Bryobacter aggregatus MPL3: one gene and its partner. Each later gene encodes a partner of the first gene's protein in a complex. Links are inferred from orthologs where the notes say so. Each region holds a gene or a part of one and is shown on either strand. Other genes may lie near its edges. The genes, in order: secA and secY.

Evidence for each region.
Region 2: the proteins of secA (region 1) and secY are in contact, whole or in part, in a crystal structure (PDB 3DIN), measured with the Thermotoga maritima proteins. The link is inferred for Bryobacter aggregatus MPL3 from one-to-one orthologs. Residues at the interface, in WP_004082002.1 of Thermotoga maritima: Glu261, Ala262, Arg263, Lys300, Ala301, Arg302, Thr303, Ile304, Ile305, Leu323, Tyr324, Asp325, Pro326, Val329, Ser330, Tyr333, Ile336, Lys340, Phe345, Val349, Glu363, Phe364, Tyr374, Ser375, Gly376, Gly377, Glu393, Ile395, Thr482, Ser483; in WP_004081795.1 of Thermotoga maritima: Glu108, Gly109, Glu110, Glu111, Ala236, Glu237, Arg238, Arg239, Ile240, Thr241, Ile242, Gln243, Tyr244, Ala245, Arg246, Arg247, Val248, Thr249, Gly250, Arg251, Arg252, Val253, Tyr254, Gly256, Ala257, Ser258, Thr259, Tyr260, Leu261, Pro262.

The regions. Positions count from the first base shown.
Region 1 is NZ_JNIF01000003.1:295,751-311,184, reverse strand. What follows is about bases 5,817-9,213. They hold secA (preprotein translocase subunit SecA), read right to left. Parts: upstream 8,846-9,213; coding sequence 6,017-8,845; downstream 5,817-6,016. Other genes in these bases: M017_RS0101755 (DUF6582 domain-containing protein), read right to left, coding at 8,940-9,188; M017_RS0101765 (hypothetical protein), read right to left, coding at 5,817-6,010. Outside these bases: M017_RS0101785 (TolC family protein), read left to right, coding at 1-528; M017_RS0101780 (efflux RND transporter periplasmic adaptor subunit), read left to right, coding at 525-1,679; M017_RS0101775 (efflux RND transporter permease subunit), read left to right, coding at 1,696-4,773; M017_RS0101770 (DUF190 domain-containing protein), read left to right, coding at 4,770-5,105; more of M017_RS0101765, read right to left, coding at 5,102-5,816; M017_RS0101750 (YnfA family protein), read left to right, coding at 9,271-9,594; M017_RS0101745 (C25 family cysteine peptidase), read right to left, coding at 9,591-10,214; M017_RS0101740 (hypothetical protein), read right to left, coding at 10,216-10,461; M017_RS0101735 (hypothetical protein), read right to left, coding at 10,484-11,260; M017_RS0101730 (phytanoyl-CoA dioxygenase family protein), read right to left, coding at 11,288-12,064; M017_RS0101725 (glycosyltransferase family 9 protein), read left to right, coding at 12,080-13,060; M017_RS0101720 (hypothetical protein), read left to right, coding at 13,065-13,400; M017_RS0101715 (glycosyltransferase family 9 protein), read left to right, coding at 13,404-14,327; M017_RS0101710 (methyltransferase family protein), read left to right, coding at 14,324-14,869; M017_RS0101705 (RNA methyltransferase), read left to right, coding at 14,857-15,434. UniProt on the Escherichia coli protein: Required for protein export, interacts with the SecYEG preprotein conducting channel.
Region 2 is NZ_JNIF01000003.1:2,320,726-2,335,701, reverse strand. The notes cover bases 1,866-4,804. They hold secY (preprotein translocase subunit SecY), read right to left. Parts: upstream 4,069-4,804; coding sequence 2,662-4,068; downstream 1,866-2,661. Other genes in these bases: rpmD (50S ribosomal protein L30), read right to left, coding at 4,630-4,804; rplO (50S ribosomal protein L15), read right to left, coding at 4,096-4,608; M017_RS0111000 (adenylate kinase), read right to left, coding at 1,960-2,658; map (type I methionyl aminopeptidase), read right to left, coding at 1,866-1,960. In the rest of the region: rpsK (30S ribosomal protein S11), read right to left, coding at 1-361; rpsM (30S ribosomal protein S13), read right to left, coding at 391-771; rpmJ (50S ribosomal protein L36), read right to left, coding at 807-920; M017_RS30690 (S1 domain-containing protein), read right to left, coding at 953-1,183; more of map, read right to left, coding at 1,187-1,865; more of rpmD, read right to left, coding at 4,805-4,815; rpsE (30S ribosomal protein S5), read right to left, coding at 4,831-5,343; rplR (50S ribosomal protein L18), read right to left, coding at 5,366-5,728; rplF (50S ribosomal protein L6), read right to left, coding at 5,744-6,286; rpsH (30S ribosomal protein S8), read right to left, coding at 6,311-6,706; M017_RS0110960 (type Z 30S ribosomal protein S14), read right to left, coding at 6,740-6,925; rplE (50S ribosomal protein L5), read right to left, coding at 6,956-7,498; rplX (50S ribosomal protein L24), read right to left, coding at 7,557-7,919; rplN (50S ribosomal protein L14), read right to left, coding at 7,942-8,310; rpsQ (30S ribosomal protein S17), read right to left, coding at 8,376-8,726; rpmC (50S ribosomal protein L29), read right to left, coding at 8,730-8,939; and 10 more genes. UniProt on the Escherichia coli protein: The central subunit of the protein translocation channel SecYEG. Consists of two halves formed by TMs 1-5 and 6-10.

The DNA of each region.
Region 1 (15,434 bases):
CTGCTTGCGCTGCAGCGGGACCGGATCCGGACCCAGGCGGATATCCGTCTGCAACTGGCGCAGGCCAAGCTCGATTACACCCTGGGATCGGAGTATCGCCGCCAACAAGGGTTGGCGGGACGTGGGAACTCGCTCGGATTTTTTGTCTCGACAGGCTTGCCGGTCTTCAACCGGAACCAGGGCGAGATCGAGCGGGCCAAGCAACAACAGATGCAGACTGAGGCGCGGCTGCGCGCAACGCAGGCCACCATCGAGAACGAGGTGGAGGTGGCGTTGCTGAAGTATGCCAGTGCGCTGCGGACGATCGAACGCTTCGAGAGCACCTTGATCGGGAAGGTGAAGGATGTCCGGCAGATCACCGAGTATTCCTACAAACGCGGTGAAGCCAGTTTCCTTGAGCTGCTTGATACGCAGCGGGCTTATAGCGAGACGATGCAGGCTTACAACGCGGCGCGGGCCGATCTGGCCGAGAGTCTTTATGGTGTGGAAGCGTCGGTGGCTTCGCAATTGAATCCGGAGAAGAAATGATGAATCGACTGACTGCGCCGGTGTTGGTGGCGCTCCTCGGCGTGTGCGGTTGCCATCCGTCCGCCGCACCCGTGAAGGCCGTGACCGACGAGCCAATCCGGAAGGGCAACGCAGTTCAGTTTCCCAAGGATTCGCCGCTGCTGGCAAAGATCCGAGTGGGCACGGCGGAGGATGCGCAGGTGCCGCAGGAAGAGCTGACGGCGCCGGGAAAAGTAGAACTGAATCCGGCGCGGGTGGCGCGGGTGATTCTTCCGTTTCCGGGGCGTGTGCGCGAGGTGAAAGTGACGCTCGGCGATAGCGTGAAGCAGGGGCAGCCGGTCTTGACCTTGGAAAGCCAGGAAGTGTCGGCCATCCAATCGGCGATTCGGCAGGCAGACGCCAATATTGCGCAGAGCAAAGCCAATCAGGCTAAAGCCGAGGCCGACCTTGCTCGTACCAAAGACCTGCTCGCCAACCGGGCGATTGCACAGAAAGAAGTTTTGACAGCAGAGACGGTGGTGGCCCAGGCGAAGGCAGGGGTGGAAGTGGCGCTGGCCACGCGTGACGAGGCCGCGCGGCGCTTGCAGTTGCTGGGATTGCAGCCAGGAAGTATGTCGCAATTGATCATGGTGCCGGCGCCCATGGCCGGGAAGGTGATGGATATTTCTGTCGCCGCGGGAGAGTTTCGCGCGGATGCGGCGGCGCCCGTCATTACGATCGCAGACTTGAGCAGCGTCTGGGTTTCAGCCGACGTGCCGGAAGATTCCATTCGCCTGATCACGGTGGGTGAGGATGTGGCGATCACTTTGAATGCTTTTCCGGACAAGGTGTTTACCGGCAAAGTGAAGCGGATTGGCGACCTTGTCGACCCACAGACGCGGACCATTAAAGTACGGGCGGAACTGCCGAATGCGGGCGGGCAACTCCGGCCGGAGATGTTCGCCACCATTCGGCATTCGCATGGGCGCAAGGCGTCGGTTGTGGTGCCAAAAGCGGCGCTCTATCAGCAACAGGACAAGACGACGCTGTATCTGGAACGCGGTCCGGGCCTGTATGAAGAAGTGCCGGTGGTGGTTTCCTGGCAGGATGCGCAGCGCGCGGCGGTGTCCGGAGACGTGCACGCGGGGGATCGCGTGGTGATTGACGGAGTCACTCAGCTCCGGGCTTACTAGGGCGGGAAGAAAGAATATGATCGGTCGACTTCTCAGATTCGCGCTCCAACAGCGATTTATCACGATCGTGATGACGCTTGCCGTGATTGCCTTCGGGGTCTATTGTTTCCGGCAACTGAAGGTGGAGGCGTATCCCGACATCTCCGATACGCAGGTGGTGATCATCACGACCTATCCGGGCCAGGCTGCCGAGGAGATGGAGCAGCAGATTACGATTCCGATCGAGCGCGCCATGAACTCGGTTCCGAACCTGATTGCGCGGCGCTCGCGCACCATCTTTGGGTTGTCGATTGTCGAGCTGACGTTCACCTATGAGACGAATGATTACTTTGCTCGGCAGGTGGTGCTCGAAAGGCTACGGGACGCGGATCTGCCGGACGGGGTGACTCCGGAAATCGCACCCCTGACGACTCCGATTGGCGAGATGTATCGCTACCGGCTCGAGGGGAGCGGACGCAGTGAACTGGAGATTCGCGAACTGCAGGATTGGGTGGTGGGGCCACGGATTCTACAGGTGTCTGGCGTCGCCGACGTGACTCCTTTTGGTGGATTGGTGAAGCAGTTTCAGGTGGAGGTGTCGCCTCCGGCGCTGGCGAAGTATGGCCTGACGATCAGTCAGGTGGTGACCGCGATCCAAGCGAATAATCGCAATGCGGGCGGCGCGATTCTGGACAGCGATCAGCAGAGCATGGTGATTCGTGGGGTGGGCCGGATTAAGGGAATTCCGGATATTGAAAACATTGTGCTGGTGGCAGTGAAGGGTGTGCCGGTGCTGGTGAAGGACATTGGCACGGTGAAGATCGGCAGTGCCCTGCCGACGGGGATCTTTGGCTGGAATGAAAAGCAGGGCGGCGTTGAAGGAATCGTGCTGCTGCGCCGTGGAGAAAATCCTTCGGAGGTATTGAAGTCGCTGGCCGTCGCGATTGCAGAACTGAACACCGAGCGGTTGCCGAAGGGCGTGCAGATTGTGCCGCTCTACGATCGCACCGATCTGGTGAGCAGCACGTTGAAGACCGTTTCGCGGACACTTCTCGAAGGATTCACGGTGGTGGTGCTGGTGCTGGTGTTTTTCTTGGGTAGCCCGCGCGCGGCGATTCTGACGGCGCTGACGATTCCCTTGTCCTTGCTGTTCGCTTTTATCTGCATGTACCTCTACGGCGTGCCGGCGAATCTGTTGAGCCTGGGCGCCTTGGACTTTGGCGTGGTGGTGGACGGGACGCTCGTCATGGTGGAGCATATCGTCCGGAACCTGTCGAAGAACGGCAAGCTGGAGCGGCCCGGACATCCATTCGATGTGATCCGCGAAGCGGCGCTCGAAGTGGAGCGGCCGATTTTCTTCTCACTGTTCATCCTGATTGCCGCTTATCTGCCGCTGTTTACTCTCGAGCGCGTCGAGCGCCGTTTGTTTACCCCCATGGCCTTTACGGTGTGCGCAGCCTTATTGGGTTCGTTATTGTTCGCCTTGACGCTGATTCCCGTGCTGGCGACTTATCTGTTCCAGAAGGACTTCAAGGGCTGGGACAACCCTCTGTTGAACTGGCTGGTGGAGCGCTATGAGGGTTTGCTCCGGATCCTGTTAAAGCAGCCGGTTGTGGTGGCCGCCTCTTCGGTGTTGATCATCATCGCCTCGATTTTTATGGGCGCCAGGCTCGGTTCCGAGTTCCTGCCGACCCTTGATGAAGGTGTGATCTGGGTGCGTGCGAATCTCCCACCAGGGACCTCGCTCGCAAAATCAGCACGCGTGGCCAATGATATGCGCGCCCTGATCCGGAAGCATCCGGAGGTATTGCTGGTAGCCTCGCAGACGGGTCGTAATGATTCCGGTACCGATCCATTTGGACCGAATCGCAACGAACTTCTCTTGACGCTGAAGCCTTACGATACCTGGCCCGCGGGAAAGACAAAGACGGATCTTGTCGCCGAACTGCGGGCTGAACTGAATCGAGAGATTCCGGGGATTCAGTTGAACTTCACCCAACCGATCATTGATACGGTGACGGAATCGGTGACGGGTTCGTCGGCGGACCTGGCTGTGATCCTGCGTGGCAGTGACCTCACAGAGTTGCGGGGGCTTGCCGGTAAGACTCTCGACATGTTGCGCAAGGTGCCAGGCTCGGCGGACAGTTCGATTGAGCAGGAGGCGGACCAGCCGGGCTTGCGCATCCAGATTGACCGCAGCAAGACGGCGCGTTATGGCTTGAACGTGGATGACCTGGCGAAAACGATCGAATCGGCGCTGGGTGGGGTGGCGGTGAGCTCGGTGTTTGAGAATGATCGCAAGTTCGATCTGGCGGTTCGCTATGCGCCGGAGTATCGCAGCGATACTGCGCGCCTGGGGCAAATGTTGATTCGCACTGCAGATGGAGGGCAGGTGCCTCTTGCGCAGCTGGCGAATATTGAAGTGGTCGACGGGCCAAGTATCATTCTGCGGCGCGAGAATCAGCGAGCCATCGCGGTCCGCACGAACATCGTGGGCCGGGATCAAGGCGGTTTTGTGATCGACGCCCAGAAGCGCTTTCTGCGTGAGGTTCCTTTGCCGCCCGGCTATCAAGTGGTGTGGGGTGGGCAGTTTGAGAATCTCGATCGGGCGCGGCAGCGCTTGTACTTCATCATCCCGGTAACAATCGCGATCATCTTTGCTCTCTTGTTCTTTGCTTTCAACTCGACCTCCAGTGCTTTTCTGGTGCTGTTGAATGTTCCGTTCTCGATGGTGGGCGGCATTCTCCTGCTCTATCTGCGCGGGATCAATCTCAGTGTGTCGGCCGCGGTCGGCTTCATCAGTTTGTTTGGTGTGGCGGTGATGAGCGGTGTGTTGTACATCTCAGAGATTTCCCGGCGGCGGACTGAGGATGATGTTCCGCTGCTCGAGGCGGTGATTCTGGGCGCGAAGTATCAGTTGCGTCCGCGCTTGATTCTGATTCTGGTCGCGTTGTTGGGGATGGTGCCGGCGGCGAGAGCGGTGGGGATCGGCTCAGATGTGCAGCGGCCACTGGCGACGGTGGTGGTGGGTGGTCTTGCTTCCACTCTATTTTTGACCTTGCTTGCGCTGCCCAGCCTCTACTATCTGGTGGAGCGAAGAAAGGAAGCGAAATGAAAATCGAGATGAAGAAGTGCCTGCAGATCGTGGTGGAGGATGTGGATTGGCATCACAGCGAACCCTTGTATGCGGCGATCATCCGGATTCTTCATAAGCGCGGATTAGCCGGTGCTACCGTTTGCGAGGGCGTGATGGGCTATGGCATCCATGGCCGCATCCATCGCAAGGGGCTGTTTGGGGTGACCAATGAGAAGCCGATTGTGATTTTCGCCGTGGATACCGACGAGAAGATTCGCAAGGTGCTGCCGGAGATCAGCAAGCTGGTCAAAGAAGGGCTGATTTTTCTGGCGGATGTAGAAGTGATCAGCAGCGAGCCGCCGGCAGTTTAGATGCCGAGGCTGGTCATTTCCGGCTCGTGATCGCGGCCGGACCAGTGTCTGCCATAGGCGCGAATCAGCGCGAAGATCATCCCAAAGACAAAGCAGGCGACGAGCAGAATCCCGCAGAGCTTGAAGATGCCCATCATGAACTTGCCGGGATTGGGCTGCGGTTTCTCCGGAGCCTTGTCCATCATGACCTCCGCCTTATATTGCACGGTACTGGCCAGATCCGTTGCGGTTTTCTCGCTCAGGGGCTTGCCGCTCGGCAGGACCATGGCGACCAGAGGCCCCTGCCGCAGTGCCGTTGCGCCTTCCACTTGCCGGAGCGCCTGAAACTGCTGTTTGGCGATCGCGTGATTCGGATAGCGGAGAACCGCCAGGGTCGCGAGGCCTTCTGGCGTCATATATTGCGCCAATTGCAGCTCGCCGGCAAAATCGAAGCCCGCGGCGGCGACAGGAATTCTGGGCTCAAAGGCGCGCAGGGATTCCGGACCGAGGATCAGCCGTTCTGTTCCGCTTTTTCTGCCTTTGGCCGGGTGATAGCCCAATAAGTTGGGCGCCGCAGAGCGATCGAGCTTGGGGAGAGCCGGGTAGAGATACGCGTCAATAGCTCCCCGGGGCGCGGTGCCCTCGAGAGTCTGAAACACATAGTTCTGGTGGCGGAATACCTTGCGCTTGGGGTCCTGCAGGCTTTGCTCGAGCGCGACAGCGCCCGTGACATCCTTCAACCGGTACGCCGCCAAATGGAATTTCTTGGCGCCCGACTGGTAGGTGGCCGATTCGGATTCTGTGAGTCCAAATTCTTTTGCCACCGCCGGTAAGGGCGCTTCCGCCGTGCTGGCCGCAGTCCGCTTCCAATCGTCAATCGACGGGGGAAGAATCGTTGCTAACAGGAACAGGGCGGGTACTACCATCGCGGTCTAAGCTCCGTGGCACTTTTTGTATTTTTTGCCGCTGCCGCAGGGACAAAGATCATTGCGGCCGATCTTTGCGCCCTTGACCACAGGCTGCGGTTTGGAAGAAGTAGAAGTGTCGCCGCCAATGTACTGCAGAGCTTCGAGCTCCTTCTCCTTCTTGCGCTGGATATTGCGCGTGAAGTCGGCGATGGCCGGGGGCGGAGCCACGGGGGCTGCCACGGGTACCGGTGCCTCTTCGTACTCTTCGTCGTCGCCGTCCGAGTACAAATCGCCATCCTCATCGATTTGGATGGGCGCACGGGTCAAAATGTTCCCGTCCTGATCGGTTACTTGCATCGAATAGAGGAATTTCACTGCCTCATCTTCCATGCGCGCCATCATGTCCTGGAAGAGCGTGAAGCTTTCCTTCTTGTACTCGATCAGCGGATCCTTCTGGCCGTAGCCGCGGAGGTAGATGCCCTCCTTCAGGTGGTCCATCGAGAGAAGATGGTCCTTCCACTGGTTGTCGATGATGTTGAGGACGATGTAGCGCTCGGTTTCGCGCATGGCCTCCGAGCCGATCAGCAATTCCTTCTCGTCATAACGGGCGTTGAGCTGTCCGATGATCTCCTGCTCGATCGCCTCGCGGCCGTAATCCTCATAAGAGGCCGTATTGATCTTGAGACCGAACTGGTTGAGCACGTCGGCTTCAAGACCAGCGAAATCCCACTCTTCACTGCGGACGCCTTCGGGCAGACGCGCATCGATAAAGGAGCCAGCAATGCTGGTGACCATCTCGCGGATGCGTTCCTTCTGCTCGACGCCGGTCAGCATGGCGCGGCGCAACCCGTAGACGGCCTGGCGCTGCTTGTTCATGACGTCGTCGTATTCGAGCAGGTGCTTACGGGCCGAGAAGTGATTTGCTTCGACTGATTTCTGCGCTGCTTCAATGCGGCGGGTGATTAGGCTCGACTCGATCGGTACGTCTTCCTCCATACCGAGACGGAGCATCAGGCCCTGGATCTTGTCGCCACCGAAAATACGCAGCAGGTCGTCCTGCAGCGAGAGGTAGAAGCGGGAGCCACCAGGGTCGCCCTGACGGCCGGCGCGGCCGCGGAGCTGGTTGTCGATACGGCGGGATTCGTGACGCTCGGTGCCGAGAACAAAAAGGCCGCCGAGACGGGAGACTTCATCGTGCTCGAGGTCGGTTTCCTTCTTGATGCTCGCGTAGAGCGCCTTGAACTCTTCGGCGTGCACGCCTTCCGGATCTTTGCCGGCGCGGTGCATCTGGTCTTTGGCGAGGAACTCAGCATTGCCACCGAGCAGAATGTCCGTACCGCGGCCGGCCATGTTGGTGGAGACGGTGACGGCGCCCTTGCGGCCTGCCTGGGCGATGATGTGGGCTTCGCGCTCGTGATTCTTCGCGTTCAGCACTTCGTGCCGGACACCGGCGCGGCGCAGGGCGGCAGAGAGTTTTTCGGACTTCTCGACGCTGATCGTGCCGACGAGAACGGGCTGGCCCTTCTCGTGCAGTGCCTTGATCTCAACGGCGGCATTGCGGTATTTCTCTTCTTCGGTGCGATAGACGATGTCGTTCAGATCCTTGCGGATCATTGACTGGTTGGTCGGAATCTGGACAACGTCGAGCTTATAGGTCTTGCCGAATTCGGCGGCTTCCGTGTCGGCTGTACCGGTCATACCGGCCAGCTTCTTGTACATGCGGAAGTAGTTCTGGAAGGTGATGGTGGCGAGGGTCTGATTCTCGCGTTCGATCTTGACGCCTTCCTTCGCCTCGACGGCCTGGTGCAGGCCATCGGACCAGCGGCGTCCGGGCATCAGACGGCCGGTGAACTCGTCGACAATGACGACTTCGCCATTCTGCACAACGTATTCGCGATCGCGCTGGTACAGCACCGCGGCGCGCAGGCCTTGCTGGACATGGTGGTTCAGTTCCATGTTCTCGATGTCGTAGAGGTTGCCGCAGTTCAGCAGGCGTTCGACCTTATGCACGCCTTCTTCGGTGAGGGCGACGTTGCGCTGCTTTTCATCGACTGTGTAGTCACCGGTGTAGAACTTTTCGCCTGCCTCACGGCCTTCGATCACTTCGCCGCGCACTAGCTTGGGGATGATCGTGTTGATGCGGTAGTACTTGTCGGTGGATTCTTCGCTCGGGCCGGAGATGATGAGCGGCGTACGCGATTCGTCGATCAGGATCGAGTCGACTTCGTCCACAATCGCGAAATTATGTTCGCGCTGGACGCAGGATTCGATGCGGAACTTCATGTTGTCGCGCAGATAATCGAAGCCAAATTCGTTATTGGTGCCGTAGGTGATGTCGCAAGCATAGGCGTTGCGGCGCTCTTCTTCGGTGATGTCGTGCGTGATGCAACCGATGGTCAGGCCGAGGAAGGTATGAATGCGGCCCATCCATTCCGAGTCACGTTTGGCCAGGTAATCGTTGACCGTGATGACGTGGACGCCTTTGCCTTCGAGGGCATTCAGGTAGCAGGGCAGCGTGGCGACGAGGGTTTTGCCTTCACCGGTGCGCATTTCCGCGATTTTCCCTTGGTGAAGCACCGCGCCGCCAATCAATTGCACGTCAAAATGACGCATGTTCAGCACGCGCCGCCCTGCCTCACGACAGACCGCAAACGCTTCTACGAGTAGATCGTCGAGGGTTTCGCCGTTCGCCAAGCGTTGCTTGAATTCGGTAGTTTTTGCTGCGAGCTCCGCGTCAGAAAGTTTCTGCATCGCGGGTTCGAGATTGTTGATCGCTTCGACCTTGGGCTTGATGCGCTTGACTTCACGCTCATGCTTGGTGCCGAAGATCTTTGCGAGAACGGCATCGACCATAAGTATCTATTTCTATTTCAGTTTAGCAGTGGGGGCCGATTGCTTGACTGGAGAATCGGGGAGGGGGTGGCTGAACGAATGGTTAGGACCGCTTTTACTTTTTGACCGCTGGCAGATCTTTCCAGGACTTTTCTTGCAGGGTGACACCAAACTTCTTGGCTGCGGCTTCGATGCGGCGCCAGGCAGCGTCACGTTCCGCATCGCTCACTCCTTTCACCTGATTGAAACGGGCCACTGCGTTGCGAACATGCGCTGCGTTTTCCAGCGGTTCTTTTTCTGCTTCCGGAAATGCGAATTGCTTTTCCGGAATGTGTTTGCGTTGTTCTGTGGTGAGTTTTGCCATTTGTATGGGAGAAAGTGCGGAGCGGCTGGACGTTTCAACCGCGAGCCGCGCGTCATACTTTGGAGGCAGGGAAGGATTTCTTTTGGCGAACTTTGCTTGGTATTTGTTAGCGGCACTTTGCGAGATCGGCGGGTGTTTTGCGTTCTGGGTGTGGCAGCGGGAAGGGAAGAGCGCCGGGTGGGTGTTGCCTGGCCTGGCAGCGTTGGCCGTATTTGCACTCGCGTTGACGCGCGTGGAGGCGGCAAGTGCGGGACGGGCCTTCGCCGCTTATGGCGGGATTTATATTTTGAGCTCGCTGTTGTGGATGTGGGGTGTGGAGGGCGTTCGTCCCGATCGCTGGGACCTGAGCGGCGTACTGGTGTGCCTGTTGGGTGCCGGACTGATTTTGCTGGGGCCGCGCAGCTAAAGCGGGGCGAAGTGTGTGGTGCCGTGCAGCACGATGTGGTCGCGCATGGCGAGCGCGGCAAAGTATTTGAGGGCGGCGTTCGGGTGGCTGCTGTATCTTCCGGTGTCATAGTCGGTAACGACCGAATCCAGCTGGGCGTACAACTCGTCGCGGCATTGTTGCATTGTCTGGCCCAAACGGAGACCGGAGAGTCCGGCAACGATGGCATCGCCAATCGGGTCGATCCCTTTATGAGGGCTGAGGACCGCCACGCTGATGGTGAATCCCAGCCAGGCTGCCACTCCAAAGGTCACCGCCCCTGGGCCGAGAATGCATCCAGTTTTACAGGCAATTGAGACGACCGCCTTCGCCTGCGCCGGGACAAAATCGGGTGCTGTTACGGTGGTGGCTGCGTTGGTTCGCCAGGAGCGCTCGTCGCCGTGTCCAAAGTAACAGAGCAAGGTGACGGAACTTGCCAGTGCGGATACGATTTGGGAGTGGTTCGGAGGGCTGAACTGGTTGATATCGGCACTTTTCTGGTGGCCGGCAGCGATCCAGTCGGCGGCAACTGCGTCGGCCCAACTGGAGGCTTGCTGGGCAGCGACATCATCCTCCGGTCGAATCAAGGAAAAATGGGACATGTCAGGCCTCTGCGGGCAGACCGTGGAAACGATTCAGGACCATGTCGATTCCTTCGCGGCGAATGCCATGCTCCAGAATCTCTAGAATTGCCTGGCCATCCTCTGTTTCCTGCTGGACGGCCCGGACAATCTCGCGCGGTGTGAGTATCGCTCCTCCCCCGATGAAGCCGATGACAGGCTCCTCTGGAGCGGATTTTGCCCATATGATGAGCGCTTCGATCACCTTGGCGCGTTCAGCCTGTGACATAACTTGAACTTAGCAAAAAATACTAAGAGAGGGCATCTGCGTCTTCCCAGAACTCTTCTGCCGAAGCAGCCGCGATCGGCTTGATGGGACCTTTGTATCCCAGGGCGCCTGTTGCATCCACCTCCGGATGAGACCACCAATGGTCCCGTACCCGTAATCCGGAACAAAAGGCACTCGATGGGTCCGCAACAATCGATTGGATGAGTGCTTTGTTGGTCGCGGCGATGGAGACTCCGGCGGTGAGCTTGAGTTCGGCCGGGGCGGCCACATCCACATTGCCGCTGATGGAAAGCGCAACGTTGGTGCCGCCGGAACTGGAGGCGATCAGTGTCATGCGGTCGACGGTGGCCAGCGAATGGACCAGCACCCAGTCGGGCTTCCAGACGCCCCAATGATAAGCCGTGAGAATCGCCTGCCGGAAGCGGTCTAGCTCTTCAAGGACGGTGATCTTGCGGTTGACCAGCGCGAGCAGCCAGGAGTTTGCGGACTGAAATGAGATGTCGAAACCGGCGTTGGCCTGGGCCAGATCGGGGAAGAACGAGGAGGCAGCGCCCTTGCCGCGGAACTTCATCGAGACGTCGTTGCCGGATTGCTGGAACAGGTCCACGCCGGCGGTCTGTGCCTGCCGCACTCCCGCGACCGGAATCTCGAGGATGGAAGCAGAACTTCCTTCAAGCGTGAAGTCCCCGCTCTTTCGATTGACGCTGATGATGTCGCCCAGCCGCAGATTCAATCCAAACGGCATGATGAGCCGCAGGTCTGTATCTTTCTGAATGGATTTAATGAGATTCCAGCTCATCTCGACTCCACCTTTGCTGGAATGATGTTACTTCAGAAAGCCGGAGGTTACTGCAACTATTTCTGAAAGACGATCATTCTCCGGGTCGTCGAGGGCGAGGAGCTTTCGCAGTTCCGGTGAGAAATGAGCCTGGGTCGCCGCATCGATGAGCCGTTTCTGAAATTGCTGTTGTGGCTTGTCAGCACGGCAATAGAAAGAGTGCATCGCCCGGCGGGGCTTGGCGGTGCGATTCGCGGTGCCGCCATGCCAGGTGTGGGCGTTGCAGATGACGAGTGTGCCGGCTTTGCCCGTAACCAGGATCTGCTCGGGATGGGCGGCAAAGGGGTCTGTCATCTGCTCCTGCGGCCGTTGCTTCCAACGATGGGAACCCGGGACGATGCGGGTGGCCCCGTTGTCGGGCGTGAAATCGTCGAGCATGAAGATCGTATTGGCGACCCAATATCCGTGCTCGTCTGCGATCGCGTTCATGTCGACATGCAAGGGCTGGTCGGCTGCCGAGTTGGGGTCTGTACTGCGGACGTTGAGGCTGGAGAGTTTGAAATTGGGGCCCATGATGTGTGCATTCGCGGTGAGCACCTCTGGAATCTGGACCGCCTCTTCGAACACGTTGCCTTTGTTGACACAATTGGCCAGGCGGCGCGCACCCGCCTCCTTTTTAAACTCCGAACCGGCGTGTTCGCCTTCCAATTGGAAGAGCTCTTCGATGCGAGAACGAAGCGCCTCCAGTTGGGCCTTTTCGAGGAGTTCTGGGAGGACGAGGAAGCCGTCGCGGTCGAGAGCCTGCAACTGTTCGCCGGTGATCATGCTGAGATAGATTCTATGCGGATTCTTGTGCGGGCCACCAATTGGCTGGGGGATGCCATCATGTGTCTGCCTGCGATGGAAGCGCTGCGGGCGGCGCACCCATCGGCAAAAATTACGGTTCTGGGGCTGCCCTGGCTGCGGGATCTTTACGGCGGTGAAAGCTTCTGCGATGAGGTAATTGCCTATCCCACGGAGCGCGGGCTCAAGAATCTCAAGGGGAAACGGCGTCTGGCTTTGGCGCTACGCGGACACTTTGATGTCGCGATTCTGATGCAGAATGCGTTTGAAGCGGCGGCCTTTGCCTATGCAGCGGGGGTGCCGCAGCGAGTGGGTTATGATCGCGACGGCCGGGGTTGGCTCTTGACGGATGCGATCGAGCTTCCTGTGATTGGCCACGAGCGCTTTTATTATCTGGAGTTGCTACGGCGCTCCGGCTGGATTCCGGGCTATGACGCGGAGGCGCCGATTCGCTTGCGGGGTGTGAAGCCCAAAGAATTTGGAAAGCGGGTGATCGGGGTGAGCCCCGGGGCGGCATTCGGCACCGCCAAACGCTGGTTTCCGGAGCGTTTTGCCGAGGCGGCTGCACTGGTGGCGTTGGAACGCGGTGCGAGTGTGGCGCTCTTTGGGAGTGCGAACGAGCAAGACATCGTCGGAGTAGTGGAGCGCGAATTGACGGCTCGTGGCATTGCAGTTGTGAACTACGCGGGCCGCACCGGTCTGCGAGAGTTCATCGAACTGTGTGCGGGCTGCGAACTGATGTTGACCAATGACAGCGGGGCGATGCATGTCGCCTATGCGGTTGGCACTCCGAGCGTCACTGTATTTGGCAGCACCGATCCGATTGGCACTGGACCGGTGGGGGAACGCGCGGTGATTGTCCGCGAAGCGGTGTCCTGTTCGCCGTGCAAGCTACGGGAATGTCCGATTGATCACCGCTGCATGACGCGGATTTCCGCCGAGAGGGTAGCGCTGACGGCCATTTCGCTGCTGAAATAGAAGATTGGATACCCGAACAAAGATCATTGCGCGGGCAGATGCGATTCTCCGGCTTCAGGACGAGAATCTGTTGGCGGTGAGAATCGATTGTGACCCGCTCTCTGCCGGCCTGGCCCGCAAACTGAATGCCTATGGCCGCCCCTTGCTCGCTGTGTTGAGCGAGAAGCAGGAGAGCTATCTGGCCACACAAGCCCGGGCGGAATTGGCAGCGAGCCTGGCTGTTGTGCGTTACGTCACGATCGACGCGGACCTGGCTGTGGCGGAAGATCTGCGCCGTGAAGAAGAGACTTGGCGCGGAGAACTGGAATCCGTGGTGCTCGCCAAGAGCAGGATGCAATAGACCTTGCCAAAGATTCTGGTGGTGCGGCTGGGTGCGATGGGCGATGTGCTGCACACTATGCCCGCTGTACAGCATCTGCGGGAAGCGCATCGAGACGCCGAAATCACCTGGGTGATCGAACCGCGCTGGGCTCCGCTGCTTGCCGGGTCTGAGATGGTGGACCATATCTTGCCAATGGACCGCCGCAAGGGCTCGAGCATTCTGATTGCAACCAAGTGGCTGCGGCGCTGGAAGCCGGATGTGGCGATTGATTTCCAGGGGCTTTGGAAGAGCGCGATTACGGCCTGGGTCAGCGGGGCCGATCGGCGTCTTGGCTTTGCTTCCGGAATGCGGGAGCGGGAAGCCGGTGTATTTTATTCAGAATGCATCGAAGCAACGCGGCTGCATATCGTGGAACGGAATCTGGAACTGGCCGGTGGCCTCCAGGCGCCGCAGGTCAACGTCCCGCCAGGACACGCGGAGGGCAATTTGCCTGACGGGGATTTTCTCTTGGCCGCACCCTTTGCCGGCTGGAACTCGAAACAGTGGCCAGCGGCGCGTTATGCCGAAATTGCGGAACGGCTGCACGAGACCTTCCGCATGAAACTGGTGCTGAATGTGATGCCGGGCACAGTGTTACCTGCCAGTGAGTTCCTGGTGCGGCATGAAAGCGGCATCGAAGGCTTGATGGATGCTACGCGCCGGGCTCGCGCCGTTCTGGGGCTTGATAGCGGCCCCATGCATCTGGCCGCACTTTTGCGGAAGCCGGGCGTGGCTTTGTTTGGCCCGACGGATCCCGCCCGGAATGGACCTTACGGCGGCACGATCCGTGTGCTGCGAGTTGCGGATGCGGAGACCACTTACCGGCGCGGCAGCGAGATTGCGGAGAGTATGAAGCAGTTGGACGTAGACAGCGTGTGGCAGGCGTTGGTGGAGGTGTTGCGTTGAGAAAGCACTGGTTCCCGAAGCCTTACGCGGACTTCGTGATGCGGATGCGGGTGCCGAGCGGCTTTTTGCTCGCAGTCTGTTTTGGCCTGCTCGCCGCGCCGTCGCGCGAGAGCTTACTGGTGGGAGGCGGCGTTTCTGTGTCGGGTTTGGCTCTGCGCGCCTGGGCCGCGGGGCATCTGAAGAAGAATCAGGATCTGGCCGATGGCGGACCCTATGCCTGGACGCGCAATCCGCTCTATCTGGGGACGCTGCTCACGGCGCTGGGATTGGCGATTGCGGCGCGAAGCTGGGTGGTGTTCGGCGTGACTGTCGCTGTCTTCGGGTTGGTCTATCTGCCGGTGATCGAGCAGGAAGAACAGCACCTGATCAAGCTGTTTGCGGGCTATCGGGCCTATGCCGAGCGTGTCCCGTTGTTGTGGCCAAAGCTGCCGTCGCAGCGGAGCGCATTGCGCTTTGAAAGTGCCGTCTACTGGCGGAATGAAGAGTGGAAGGCGGGCGCTGCATTTCTGGCAGGAATGGGGTATCTGTTGTGGAAGCTGTAAGTGTCGTATTGGTGAGCCCGCGGAATCCGGTGAATATCGGAGCGGCCGGGCGGGCGATGGCGAATCTGGGTTTCGGGGATTTGCGGTTGGTGGAAGCCTACCGGGTGGCCGCAGAAGAAGCGCGCGGCGGCCCCCATGCCGAAGATGTGTTGCGCGATTCGCGGGATTTCTCCACGGTTGCCGATGCCGTTGCCGATGCCACCTTGGTGGTGGGGACAACGAGCGCGTTGCGCCGTGACGTCAAGCTCGAGATCAAGCGTCTGGAACATGCCGTTGCTGCGATGAAGCAACACGAGGGGAAAGTAGCGGTATTGTTCGGGAGCGAGAAGTTCGGCCTCTCCAATGAAGACATGGGCCATTGCCACTGGCTGGTGCGGATTCCGACTCTCGCCGATACCGGGAGTATGAACCTCGGTCAGGCGGTTGCGGTGACCCTGTACGAGATCATTCGGGAAGCTCCGGTGGTGGAGCCGGTGACTTTCGACGAAAAACTGGCGAGTGCCGGGATGCTGGATGAATTTGTAGATCGGCTTTACGAAGCTTTACAACTCTCTGGATACGTTCA
Region 2 (14,976 bases), 2.0 Mb from region 1 along the record:
TGGTGTCACGAATCGATCGCACTTCGATGCCAACGCTACCGAGGGCACGCACGGCCGATTCACGGCCGGCGCCGGGGCCGGAAACCTTCACGTCCACCGAACGCAACCCGGCATTGTCCTTGGCCTTGTTGGCAGCCGTGAGGCTGGCCTGCTGGGCGGCAAACGGCGTGCCTTTGCGCGAACCGCGGAAGCCGAGCGAGCCGGAGGAGCTCCAGCTCAGCACGTTGCCCACCGGATCGGTGATCGTGATGATCGTGTTGTTGAAAGAAGCCTGAACGTGAACCAGCCCAAACGGGATGCTCTTTCGCTCTTTCTTCTTGAATGACTTCTTCTTGTTGCTTTTTGCTTGAGCTTTGGCCATCTTCGTTCCTCTTCAGATCCTCCCGGACCTTACTTGCCGACCTTCTTCTTGCCAGCCACTGTACCCTTGCGTGGGCCCTTGCGAGTGCGCGCATTGGTGTGCGTGCGTTGGCCACGAGCCGGGAGACCGCGGCGGTGCCGCAGGCCACGATAGCTGCCCATTTCCATCAGGCGCTTGATGTTCATCGAGGTTTCCTTACGGAGATCGCCTTCGATGGAGCCTTCGCTCTCAAGCATCATGCGGATGCGGTTGATTTCTTCTTCGGTCAGATCCGAGACCCGCTTATTTGCATCGATCTCGCAACGATGGAGGATCGACAGAGCACGGGTGTTTCCGATGCCATAAATGTACGTGAGCCCGATTGCGGCCCTTTTGCGGCCGGGGAGGTCTACGCCAACGATACGCGCCATAACTTTTCGCTCCTAACTCTTTCTCTCGGTACTCACTAACCCTGACGCTGCTTATGCTTCGGGTTGGCACAGATCACACGCACTACGCCTTCGCGGTGGACGATCTTGCACTTGTCGCAAATTTTCTTGACCGACGGACGAACTTTCATTTCCGTATTCCTTCGCCTTTCGCTACTCCCGGCTATCGAGCCAGCAGTTTCACAATCCTGCCCCGCGACTTATCGTGCGGAGATAATTCCACCAAAACCTTGTCGTTGGTGCGCAACCGGACGAAATTCACCTTGGTCGCGCCCGCCGGATGCCCAATCACTTGAGCCCGGCTCTCCAACTCCAACCTCACTCCCCCCTGCGGAAGGAGCTCCAAAACCTTTGCCTCGACGGCAGACTCACTCGCCCTGGTCTCTGCAGACACGGGCTAGGGCCTCGTCAGAACCCACGGACCATTCGCCGTGATCGCCACAACATGCTCAAAGTGTGCCGAAGGTTTCCCATCGGTGGCCACAGCCGTCCACTTATCGCTGAGAACATTCGTTTCCGGCTTGCCCAGGTTCACCATCGGCTCGATGGCGAGAACCATGCCTTCCTTCAACTTCGGGTTCTCCTGCTGCCGATCCACATAGTTCGGTACCTGCGGTTCCTCGTGCAGCTTCGTTCCAATTCCATGGCCCACAAATTCGCGAACCACGGTAAAACCGTTCTTGACCACATGCTCTTCCACCGTACGGCTGATGTCGAACAGGCGGTTGCCCGGCTGTGCTTGTTGGATCGCCAGTTCGAGAGACTCTTTCGTCACAGCGAGCAACTTCTGCGTTGCTGCCGGAATCTCCCCGACTGGGACCGTCACCGCCGAGTCGCCAAAATATCCATCCAGTTGCAGGCCGGTATCGATTGAGACGATATCGCCTTTCTTCAACTGGCGCTTGGCCGAGGGCATGCCATGGACCACCACTTCATTCACCGACGTACACAGCACATAGGGGAATTTCGTCCCCGCTGCCTCCGAGTAATAACCCTTGAAGGCGGATTTTGCGCCCGCATCGCGGATCATCTTTTCGGCGACGACTTCGAGATCCATCGTCGTTACGCCCTCTTGGACCAGCTTCGACACTTCACTCAGGATCTGATAGACCAGCAATCCCGACTTCCGCATCTTTTCCATCTCGGAAAGGCTCTTGCGAATGATCGCCATTAGCTCGCCTTCCCTTCCTGTACGGTCGTCTGTATCCAGTTCACAATCTCGTCCGACAAATCTTCCGGCTTCCGGTTACTCCCGTCCACCTCAAAAAAATCTACTCGCTCCGCAAAAAACTGCAACACCGGCATGGTTTGAGCGTCATACGCTACCAGCCGCTGCCGGATGACAGATTCCTTATCATCCTCGCGCACAATCAGTCTGGCACCCTCAATATTGCACCGGCCAGGCACAATCGGAGGCTTCAGACGAATATTGTAAAGGGTTCCACACTGCGGGCAGATGCGACGGCCCGTTAACCGGGCTGTAATCACATCATAGTCCACTTTCAAGTGGATTACCAACAGGCGAAGACCGCGCCCCTCCGCCATGCCCAATAGGATCCGGGCTTGGTCGATGGTTCGCGGAAACCCATCCAACAAAACTCCTGGCCTGCAATCGGGCCGGTTCAACCGTTCCTCAACCAGGCGGATCACCAATTCGTCAGGCACCAGGTTGCCAGCCTTGATGACTTCACGAACCTGCAACCCGAGGGCATCTCCCAATTGGATATGCTCGCGAAGCATATCCCCAGTCGAAACATGAGGGAGGCCGAGTCTTTCTACCAACAGCTTGGCTTGTGTCCCTTTTCCCGACCCAGGCGGTCCAAAGAGGACAACCGCTTGGAACGCCTGGGGGGAGTGTTCACCGTTCAAACCTTAAACGCTACTCCGGCGGCCACGGATGCGGCCCGCTTTCGGAGTGAAGCCCTCGTAGTGGCGCATAATCAATTGCGCCTCCACTTGATTCACGGTATCCATCGCGACGCCCACCACGATCAGGAGCGAGGTGCCACCAAAGTAGAACGACACACCGAGACCATCGAGCAGCCAGCGGGGGAAAGCCGAGTCAATCCAGTTGCCCACGAGAGGCAAGCGTTGCAGCTTGATTCCGGAAATCATGATCTCCGGCAACAAGCTCAACAGTGCAAGATAGAGACCGCCTACGACCGTGATCCGGGTGAGGATGCGGTTCATGTAGTCAGCAGTGTTCTTGCCCGGGCGGATCCCCGGAATAAAGCCGCCGAACTTGCGCATGTTGTCCGCTGCTTCGTTCGGGTTAAAAATAATGGAGACGTAAAAGAAACAGAAGAAGACGATCAGCGCCGTATAGAGGATGAAATACAGCGGCTGGGTGTGGCCAATCGATTCGAGAATCCCGGCAATCCAGCGATTGTTCTTGATCCATTCCACCTGCAGAAAGCTCTGCGGGAAGGTCAGCAAACTCTGGGCGAAGATGACCGGAATCACACCGCCGGCGTTTACCTTGAGTGGCAGGTGGGTTTGTTGTCCCCCCATCACACGGCGGCCGACGACACGCTTGGCGTACTGGACCGGAATGCGGCGTTCGCCGCGTTCCACAAGGACGATCAGCGCAATCACGCAAATCATCAGCGCCAGGATGATCAGCATTTGCAGCGGATTCCACTGGCGGGTGACAAAGACGTTGTTGTAAATCTCCATCATCGCGGTGGGAAGTCCGATGACGATGCCGGTGAAGATAATCAACGACATGCCGTTGCCAATGCCACGCTCGGTGATCTGCTCGCCAAGCCACATGATAAAGGCCGTACCGGTGGTCAGACTGATCATGGTCATCAGAATGAAGCCCATGCCCGGGTTGAGAACAAAACCGCCGCCCGTCGTCCCTGCAGCCTGTAACGCCGTAGCGATCCCAGCCGACTGGAACAAGGCCAGAATGACCGTCAGATAACGGGTCCACTGGGTGATCTTGCGGCGCCCCATTTCGCCTTCCTTCGACAACTTCTCAAGCGTTGGCACCACCACCGTCAACAACTGCAAGATGATCGACGAGGTGATGTAAGGCATGATGCCCAACGCGAAAATCGTCAAACGGCGGAACATGCCACCGCTGAACAAGTCGAAGAAGCCGAAAATACCGCCCGCGTTTTGCTTGAAATAGTCCTCAAGCCGGTTGGCGTCAATCCCCGGAGTGGGGATGTGTCCGCCGAGACGATATACGGCCAACATGGCGAGCGTGAACAGGATCCGATTGCGAAGATCGGGAATCCGGAACACGTTTGCGAAGGCTTCGAAGAACTTCATGTGTTTAGTGGTCGATCCTTGTGGGAACTACTTTTTCTTGGAGGCTTTGCGCAACAGAGCCGCGTCACGCTTCGGGTTCTTGATCGGCGCGGGCACGAAGGGAGGGATCAGATCGACACTGCCACCGGCAGCTTCAATCTTCGCCTTGGCCGCTTCACTGACCTGGTGCGCGAGAACCTTGATGGCCCGGGTAATCTCGCCGGTACCGAGGATCTTGAGCCCCTTCTCGAGCTTCTTGAGCACGCCGGCAGCCTGGAGGCTTTCGGGGGAGAACTCGGAGCCTTCGAGCTTGTCGAGGCGGCTGAGGTTCAACACCACGTATTCTTCGCGGAACGGATTGGTAAAGCCACGCTTCGGCATGCGGCGATGCAACGGCATCTGGCCGCCTTCAAAGCCGCGCATCTTCGAGTAACCGCTGATCGACTTGGCGCCCTTGGCGCCCCGGCCCGAAAATTTGCCGCGGCGTGAGCCCATACCCTGGCCAATACGCTGCTTCTTCTGCTTTTGCCCGGCCGGCGGGTGGAGGTTGCTTAAGTTCATCGCTCTTCTCTGATTCTCCGACTACTCTTCGACGATCGCCAACAGGTGAGGCACCTTCAGCACCATGCCACGGAAGGCTGGCGTGTCGGGGCGCACCACTACACGGTTCATTTTCTTCAGGCCCAGGCTCAGCACAATGGCCTTCTGGGTCTTCGGACAGCAGATCGGACTGCCAATCCGTTTGATTTTGATAGTTTTCTCGGCCATGATACAGCTTCTCCGTTAGAGCTTTTCAATCGCAATGCCGCGCATGTCGGCAATCGCTGCCTTCTCACGCAGCTGCTCGAGTGCATTGACGGTTGCCTTCACCGCATTGTGCGGGTTGCGCGAACCGAGATTCTTGGTGAGGATGTTCGGGATACCGACGCTTTCGATGACGGCGCGGACCGGGCCGCCAGCAATGACGCCTGTACCTTCCGGCGCCGGCTTCAGCATGACGCTTCCAGCTCCGAAACGGCCTTCGACCTTGTGCAGAATAGTCGTCGGCAGGGTATTGATCTGGCGCAGATTCTTCTTGGCCGCCTCAATGCCCTTCTTGATGGCCGCAGGAACTTCCTTGGCCTTGCCCGTGCCATAGCCGACCACGCGCTTTTCGGCGTCGCCCACCACAACCAAGGCGGCGAAACTGAGGTTCTTACCGCCCTTTACTACCTTGGTGACGCGGTTGATCGATACGACCTGTTCCTTGAGATTCAAGCCGGCCGCTTCTACCTTTTTCACTAAATGTGTTGCCATGCGTTTTCCTTAACGGCCTAACCTAAAACTGAAGTCCACCCTCGCGCGCGGCGTCGGCCAGGGCTTTCACCCGGCCGTGGTACAGGAACCCACCACGATCGAACACTACTGAGGCGACACCTGCGGCCTTGGCCCGCTCGGCCACCAGCGCTCCCACCGCCTTTGCTGCATCGATGTTTCCACCGCTCTTCACCGTCGAACTCTTCTCAGCGCTCGAGGCAGAAGCAAGGGTGTGACCGGTACGGTCGTCGATGACCTGCGCATAAATATGATTCAGGCTACGGAACACAGCCAAACGGGGACGTTCGGCGGTTCCCTTCACGCGTTTCCGGATCCGGGTGTGGATGCGGCGGCGTACTTCGTCGCGATTTACTTGTGATTTCATCTTTCAGTCCTCGCCTTACTTACCCTTGCCGCCAGCGCCGCTCTTGCCGACCTTCTTACGCAGTACTTCGCCAGTGTAGCGAACGCCCTTGTTCTTGTACGGATCCGGGGGACGGAGAGCGCGCATTTTTGCGGCCACCTGCCCGACCAACTGCCGGTCATGGCTCTTCAGGACAATGTGTGTTTGCTTGTCGACGGTCATGTCGACGCCCTGAGGCAGCAAAAACTCGATGGAATGGCTGTAGCCGAGAGTAAAGGTCGCAAGATTGCCCTTCACATCGCAACGATACCCGATTCCGACGATGTCCAGCTCGCGCGTCCAACCGCTGGAAACTCCCACAATCGCATTCGAAGCAAGCGCACGAGTGAGACCATGGAGGGCGGCGTACTTGTCGCTCTCGCGAGTGACTTCGACGGTGCCGTTCTTGTTCTCAATCGTGATGCCCTTCGGAATGGGGACCAGAAGTTTTCCCTTCGGCCCTTCTACCTGCAGCTCTTCACCGATCTGGAGCTTCACTCCGCCCGGAAGAGCAATTGGCTTTTTCCCTACACGTGACATAAACTCTGAATCTCTTCTTCTCTGTTAGTAGATCTGGCAGAGCACTTCGCCGCCCACGTTGGCTTTGCGCGCGCTCTTACCGGTCATAACGCCCTGCGGGGTGGTGAGGATGTTGATCCCCAGGCCGCCGAGCACCTTCGGTACTTCCTTGCTGCCGACATAGACCCGGCAACCGGGGCGCGAGATGCGCTGCAGCTGCGAGATCACGCTGTCGTTGGAGGGCGTGTACTTCAGGTAAATCTTGATCGTCTTCTTGACGCCTTCTTCCGCCAGCTTGAAGTTCAGAATATAGCCCTCATCCTTGAGGATCCGGGCGATTTCCAACTTCAACTTGGAGGAGGGGACATCCACCTTCGAGTGCCGCGACTTCAGGGCGTTGCGGACGCGGGTGAGCATGTCTGCGATGGGATCGGTCGTCATCGATATATCTCTCTTTTCCTTCTCGCTTGATCTCTACCAGCTCGATTTGGTCACGCCGGGAACTTCACCCGCCAACGCAAGGTTGCGGAAGCAGATGCGGCAGAGGTTGAACTTTCTCAGATAGGCCCGAGGACGGCCGCAGCGGCCGCAGCGGTTGCGGTGCTGGCATTCGAACTTCGGCTTCTTGTTATCCTTGGCGATTTTCGCGGTAGTTGCCATCGTGTCTCTTTTCCTCGCTTCGCTCTACGCCTACTGGCGGAACGGCATTCCCATATACTTCAGCAATGCCAACGCTTCCGCGTCGTTCGTTGCCGTGGTGGTGATACAGATGTTCATACCCCGGGCTTTGTCGACCTTGTTGTAGTCGATTTCGGGGAAAATGAGCTGGTCCTTGATGCCCATCGTGTAGTTGCCACGACCGTCAAAGGACTTCGGGTTCACGCCGCGGAAATCGCGGACGCGCGGCAGAGCAATGGACGTGAAGCGGTCGTAGAACTCATACATCGCGTCGCCCCGCAGGGTGACCATGCAGCCAATTGGCATGCCTTCGCGGAGCTTGAAAGCTGCGATCGATTTCTTCGCCTTCGTCACCACGGGCTTCTGTCCGCTGATCGCGGTCAGTTCCTGGACTGCGATGTCCATCAGCTTCGCGTTGCCGGTGGCTTCGCCGAGGCCGAGATTGATCGAGATCTTCTCGATTTTCGGAATCGCCATGGGGTTCTTGTAGCCAAACTCCTGCTGGAGGGCCGGAACCACCTTCTTCAAATAAACTTCTCGTAGCCGCGCTTTCATTGCTTACCTATGACCTCATATGTGTTGGGAGGGACCTGGCTAGTTCGAACGAGTCGAACTACTTGGAATCCAGCACCTCACCGGTTTTCCGCGCGATGCGCGTGCGGCGGGTTTTTCCGCCCACCGTCTCCACCTTGGTACCAATGCGGGTCGGAATCCCACCGCTGGTCAGCAACATCACGTTCGAGACGTGGATGCTGGACTCGCGCTCCTGGAAGCCGCCCTTGATGCCCTTGGCCGGGTTGGGCTTCGTAGCCCGCTTTACCATGCTAATACCTTCGACGAGCACCCGTCCGACAGTCCGGTTCACTTCGATGATTTTTCCAGTCTTGCCCTTATCTTTTCCGGCAATGACCTTCACCATGTCGTCCTTCTTCAGACGGATCCGCTTGGGAATTCCTGCCTTCTCAGAGGCATTCATTTTGCTCAATGACGCCATGGAACTAAACCACCTCCGGGGCGAGCGATACAATCTTCATGAAACGTTTGTCGCGCAGTTCGCGAGCCACCGGGCCGAACACGCGGGTGCCAACCGGCTCACCGAGTTCGTTCACCAGAACGGCCGCGTTTGAATCGAAACGGATGTAGGTTCCGTCCTTGCGGCGGGCTTCCTTGCGCATCCGCACGATGACCGCACGGACAACCTTGCCCTTCTTCACGTTGGAATCGGGAGCGGCTTCCTTCACGGCAGCCGTGATGATGTCGCCGAGACCCGCGGTGAGACCTTTGTCACCTCCGCGCGGCAGAATGCACTGGAGCTTCCGGGCGCCACTGTTGTCCGCCACTTCCAGCATTGTTCTCATCCCAATCATTGCGTTATCTCCGGAACCTTCACTGAACTCTTCTAACTAAACTCTTTTTAAGTCAGCAGCTTGCGCTACTTCTTGTTCTTCTTCGCCGATTTGACCGCTGCGGCGCGCGCAATGCGCTCGTCGGACGGACCATCGACAATGGCAATGCGAACTGCTTCGCGGAGCACCTCAGCCAGTTGCCAGCGTTTCAGCTTGCTCAACGGCCGGCTCTCGATGATGCGCACCTGGTCGCCCATCTTTGCCTTGCCCTCTTCATCGTGGGCATAAAACTTGTTACGGCGGGTCAGAATTCGCTTATAGAGCGGATGCTGCACCTTCCGCGTGACCTCGACGATGATCGTCTTGGCCATTTTGGTCGAGATGACTTCGCCGACTTTTTCCTGCTTATTGGGCTGCTTGACTGCTGTTTCGGCCATGGCTTACTTGCCTTCCTTTTGGGCGGCCAACTCTTTTTCACGCAGGACCGTCATGATCCGGGCGCGATCCTTTTTGAGCTCCCGCAGTTTCTTGATGCCTTCCATCTGGCCCATTGAGAGCTGAAAGCGGAGACGGAACATCGTCTCGTCGCCTTCGCTCAATTGCTTCTTGATTTCGGCCGCATCGAGGCCACGAATTGTTTCGGCGTTCATCTTCTACGTCCTCGTCCTACAGCGCGGTCCGCTGCACAAGCTTCGTCTTGATCGGCAACTTCATGGCAGCCAATCGGAACGCTTCTTGCGCCGTCTCAAGCGGCACGCCTTCCATCTCAAACAAAATCTTGCCCGGGCGAATGACGCACACCCATCCATCCGGAGCGCCCTTACCAGAACCCATTCGGACTTCGGCCGGCTTCTTGGTCACCGGCTTGTCCGGAAAGATTCGAATCCAGACCTTACCACCGCGCTTGATGTAGCGCGTCATAGCGATACGGGCGGCCTCAAGCTGGCGGTTGGTGATGTATCCACAAGCCAGCGCCTTCAAGCCATATTCGCCGAAGTCGACACTCGAACCGCGATAAGCCATTCCGCGCATGCGGCCACGCTGCTGTTTGCGGAACTTGACTTTCTTTGGCATCAACATAGGTCGTTATCCTCTTTGCAAAAATTCGTTGCGGCCTACTCAGCCTTCGGTTCTTCCGTTGCCGGAGTTTCCACGTTACCAGCCTCAGCTTCAGGAGCTGCTTCCTGCTTCCAGCTCGGGGTCGGCGGAGCCATGGGAGGCAGAATCGGCGCCCCACTCTTGATGGTCGACGGCACCTCGGGCGGCGTCACCACCACACCGGAGTCAGCCACCGGCGGAACCGAGGCTTCCTGGCGCGAACGGCCATCAAATCCAACCCGGTCGCTCGGACCACGGTCGCCACCCGGACCACCCGAACGCGGACGGTCGTCACGGCGCGGGCCGCGATCGCGATTGTCGCGCTTCGGACGGGGTTGCGGATCGTTGTCGTTGCGCAGCATCACGCGGCGCTGGCCTTCGCCAAGGTCACCCTTATAAATCCAGCACTTCACACCAATCACACCGTAAGTGGTGTGCGCCTCAGCAAAGCCGAAGTCGATGTCGGCGCGCAGCGTATGGAGCGGCAACTGGCCGTGCAGGTACCACTCGGTACGGGCAATTTCTGCCCCGTTCAAGCGGCCGCTGACGCGAACCTTGATGCCTTTGCAGCCGAAGCGCTGGGCGCTGTCGACGGCCTTACGCATGGCGCGGCGGAAGGCGACGCGCTTTTCGAGCTGCAGCGCAATCGATTCGCTGACCAGTTGGGCATCAAGCTCGGGCTTGTGCACTTCCTGGATATCAATGAACACTTCGCGCTTGGTCTTCTTGGCCAGATCCTGCTTCAGCTTCTCAATCTCGGCGCCCTTGCGGCCGATGATGATCCCGGGACGCGAGGTACGGATGGTGATCCGCAACTTGTTCCCCGGCCGATCGACTTCGATCGAACTCACACCCGCACTCTTCAGGCGGTTGCGCAGCGAATCCTTCAGTTCGAGATCTTCAAAGAGGAGCTTCGAATAATCCTGCTTGGCGAACCAACGGCTCTTCCAGGTTTTGGTGACCCCGAGACGGAATCCAAAGGGATGTACTTTCTGACCCATTCGCTATTTTCCTTATGCTCCAGCTTCCACTTCAACCGGGGAGCCGTCTGAGACCTTCACCACAATGTGGGCAATTCTTTTCTGGTAGCGATACGCGCGACCCATCGGGGCGGGACGGATGCGCTTCATGCGCGGGCCTTCGTTCACGAAACACTCGCTCACAAAGAGGTTGTCCACGTCGATGTCGTTCTGCTTGTTTTCGGCGTTGGCGATGGCGCTGCGGAGCAGCTTCTCCACTACCGGAGCCATCCGCTTGTTCGTCATCTTGAGAACATTGATCGCCTCGCCAGCCTTCAGGCCACGAATCAAGTCAATGACAAGACGGCACTTCTGCGGGCTGGTGCGTACGTATCGAGCTTCTGCTTTTGCAATCATCGCGCGCTCCTATCTGCCCTTCTCGTTGCTCTTTGCCACATGGCCCTTGAAGGTGCGCGTAGGCGCAAACTCACCGAGCTTGTGACCAACCATGTTTTCCGTCACGTACACAGGGATGAACTTCTTGCCCTGGTGGACGGCTAGCGTGTGACCGATAAAGAGCGGCATGATCGTCGAGCGGCGAGACCAGGTCTTGATGACCTTCTTCTCGTTGCGTTCGTTCATGGCCACCAGCTTGTCGACCAGATGACCGTCAGCAAACGGTCCTTTTTTGAGGGAACGGCCCATATATTTCTTCTACCTGCCCTAGCTCTTTTGCTTCCGCTTCACGATCATGTTGTCGGTGCGCTTGTTGTTACGGGTCTTGTAACCACGTGTCGGCTGGCCCCAAGGGGTTACCGGATGACGGCCACCGGAGGTGCGGCCCTCACCACCACCATGAGGATGGTCGACCGGGTTCATTGTGACGCCACGATTGTGGGGGCGCTTGCCGACCCAACGTGTACGTCCTGCTTTACCGAGGGTCTGATTCTCGTGATCGAGATTTCCGACCTGGCCCACCGTTGCATAGCAATCGATCAGCACGCGACGGACTTCGCCACTCGGCATCTTCAGCTGTGCGTATTCGGTTTCCTTCGAAACAATCTGTGCCTGAGCACCCGCGCTACGGGCCATCTGCGCACCCTTGCCAGGACGCAGTTCAATATTGTGAACCACCGTGCCGGCCGGGATGTTGCGCAGCGGCAGGGCGTTGCCCACCAGGATGTCAGCCTCGGGGCCGCTCATGATGGTGGAACCGACCTTGAGGCCCACCGGCGCTACAATGTAACGCTTTTCGCCATCGACGTAGTTCAGCAGGGCGATACGGGCAGTGCGGTTCGGATCGTATTCGATCGAAGCGACCTTCGCCGGGACGCCTGCCTTATCGCGCTTAAAATCGATATCGCGGTAGGTGGTCTTGTTACCACCGCCACGGAAGCGAGAGGTCGTGCGGCCGGTGGAATTACGGCCACCGCTCTTGACCTTACCTTTGGTGAGACTCTTTTCGGGAGTCTGCTTGGTGATATCCTCACGCGTCACAACCGTACGGAAGCGGCGCGTGGGAGTAAACGGTCGGTAGGACTTAATTGGCATTAGACGACCTCGGAGTATTCAGGGACCTTCTGGTCCTTCTTGAGTTTCACGTAGGCCTTCTTCCAGTTCGAGCCATAACCAGCAAACTTACCGCGGCGGCGCAGCTTGCCTTCATTGATTACAGTGCGAACCTCTTCGACCTTCACCTTGAAAATCTTCTCGACCGCTTGCTTGATCTGAGTCTTGGTAGCCTCATGCTTCACTTCGAAGCAAAGCGTGCGTTCGGTATCCTTCTTGATGACACCCTTTTCGGTGACGATCGGACGGGAGATAACTTCGAACAGAGTCATTTATTTCAGTCCCTCCGAGAGTTTCTCCGCAGCATCCTTGCTGATGAGCACATGCTTGTACTTCAGCAGGTCATAAGTCGTGACATCTTTCGATGTTACTAACTTCACACCAGACAGGTTCCGCGAGCCGAGTGCGAGATTCTTATTCTCCGCGTTCTCAACTAACAGGATCGTCTTGGCCGAATTCAGCTTGCCGAGCTTCGCAGCCAGGCCCTTGGTCTTCGGTTCGGACAACGAGAAAGCATCGATGACGCTGAGTTCGCCGTCGCGCAGCTTCGCCGTCAGGGCCGAGCGCAGTGCACCGAGCACCATCTTCTTGTTCAGACGGTAGCTGTAGTCCCGCGGCTGCGGACCGTGGGTGGTGCCGCCATGGCGCCACAGAGGCGAACGGATGCTACCCATACGGGCGCGGCCAGTTCCCTTTTGCTTCCAAAGCTTCTTGCCGCTGCCAGCCACTTCGTGACGGGTTTTGGTCGAAGCCGTACCGGCGCGTTCGCCGGCCATGAAATGGCGTACCGACTCATACAGCAGATGTTCGTTGACTTCGGCGCCGAACACTTCGACAGACAGATCGAGCGAGCCGACCTTCTGGTTGTCAAAATTGATTACGTCTACGGTAGGCATGGTATTTAGCTCCCCACCCTTGCGCGACGGATCATGACATAGGAGCCATTTGCTCCGGGCAGCGCGCCCTTCACCATGATCACGTTCTCTTCGGTGTCTACTTCCACAATCTCGAGATTGCGTACGGTCACCGTGTCAGTCCCCATGTGGCCACCCATCTTCATGCCCGGAAAGACACGTGAGGGGAAGCTCGAGGCGCCGATCGAACCAGGGGCGCGATGGAACATCGAACCGTGGCCGCCCGGACCGCCGCGGAAGTTGTGGCGTTTGACAACGCCCTGGAACCCGCGGCCCTTCGAGATCCCGATCACGTCGATCTTCTCGTTCGGCTTGAAGTCTTCGGCCGTAATCTTGTCGCCAGCTTTGAAGTCGCCACTGCCTTGACGCAGCTTGAACTCGCGGCTATAGCGTACGCCGTCCGTGCCAGCCTTCTTCAGGTGGCCCGTCGCGGGCTTGTTGATTCTAGCCGGCTTGACGTACTCCATCAGTCCGACCTGAATGGCGTCGTAACCATCCGTGGCGGGGGTCTTGCGTTGCGTTACAACGCAGGGTCCGGCCTTCACCAATGTGACAGGGACTACCTGCCCATCGGCGCGGAAGATCTGCGTCATGCCGATTTTTTTACCTAAAATTCCTGGGCTCATTGCCAACCTCTCCAGGGCCTAACTACGGATTCCTAAAAACTCTTACTTCTTGCCGAAAGCTTTGATTTCGACGTCCACGCCAGCCGGTAGGTCGAGCTTCATCAGCGCGTCTACCGTGTCCTGCGTCGGCTCGAGAATGTCGAGCAAGCGCTTGTGCGTGCGAATTTCAAACTGCTCCCGCGATTTCTTATCCACGTGCGGTGAACGATTCACCGTGTAGCGGTTCCGCACCGTGGGAAGCGGGATGGGGCCGGCAATCACCGCACCCGTACGACGAGCCGTGTCAACGATTTCATTCGTCGATTGGTCGAGTACGCGATGATCGTATGCCTTGAGGCGGATGCGGATGCGTTCTTTATTCATGATTCCCTACTCGATGATTTCCGACACAGTACCGGCGCCGACAGTGCGGCCGCCTTCGCGGATGGCGAAGCGCAAACCCTTATCCATCGCAACCGGCGTGATCAGGTCGATCGTCATCTGCACGTTATCGCCAGGCATCACCATCTCGGTGCCTTCCGGCAAGTGCGCCACACCCGTCACGTCCGTCGTACGGAAGTAGAACTGAGGACGATACCCGTTGAAGAACGGAGTGTGACGTCCGCCTTCTTCCTTGCTCAGGACATACACTTCGCCCTTGAACTTCTTATAGCCCTTGATCGAACCCGGCTTCGCAATCACCTGACCGCGTTCCACGTCGTTCTTTTCAATGCCGCGCAACAAGAGCCCGACGTTGTCGCCCGCGCGACCTTCGTCCAGCAACTTCTTGAACATTTCCACACCCGTCACCGTGGTCTTGCGCGTCGCCGTAAAGCCGACGATTTCGCATTCCTCACCCACCTTGACGATGCCCTTTTCGATACGGCCAGTCACTACCGTGCCACGGCCCTGGATCGAGAAAATGTCTTCGATCGGCATGATGAACGGCTTGTCGATGGCGCGCTCCGGAATCGGAACATACGCATCCACCTGCGCCATCAGGTCGTCAATTTTTGCTTCCCACTGCGGCTCGCCATTCAGCGCCCCCAAAGCGGACACACGCACCACCGGCAGATCGTCGCCAGGGAACTGGTAGCTCGAGAGCAACTCACGCACTTCCATCTCCACCAGCTCGAGCAGCTCGGCGTCTTCCACCATGTCGGTCTTGTTCAGAGCAACGACGATGTAGGGCACACCCACCTGACGGGCCAGCAGGATGTGCTCGCGGGTCTGGGGCATCGGGCCGTCGGTGGCGGCAACGACGAGGATCGCTCCGTCCATCTGCGCCGCACCGGTGATCATGTTCTTGATGTAGTCGGCGTGGCCGGGGCAGTCCACGTGAGCGTAGTGACGATTCGGCGTCTCATACTCCACGTGCGAAGCGGCAATTGTGATACCACGAGCCTTTTCTTCCGGCGCGTTGTCGATCGAGTCGAAGCTCCGGAATGTGTTCTTCGGGTTGTGCCTGGACAACACCTTCGTGATCGCTGCCGTTAACGTCGTCTTGCCGTGGTCGATGTGCCCAATCGTGCCAATGTTGAC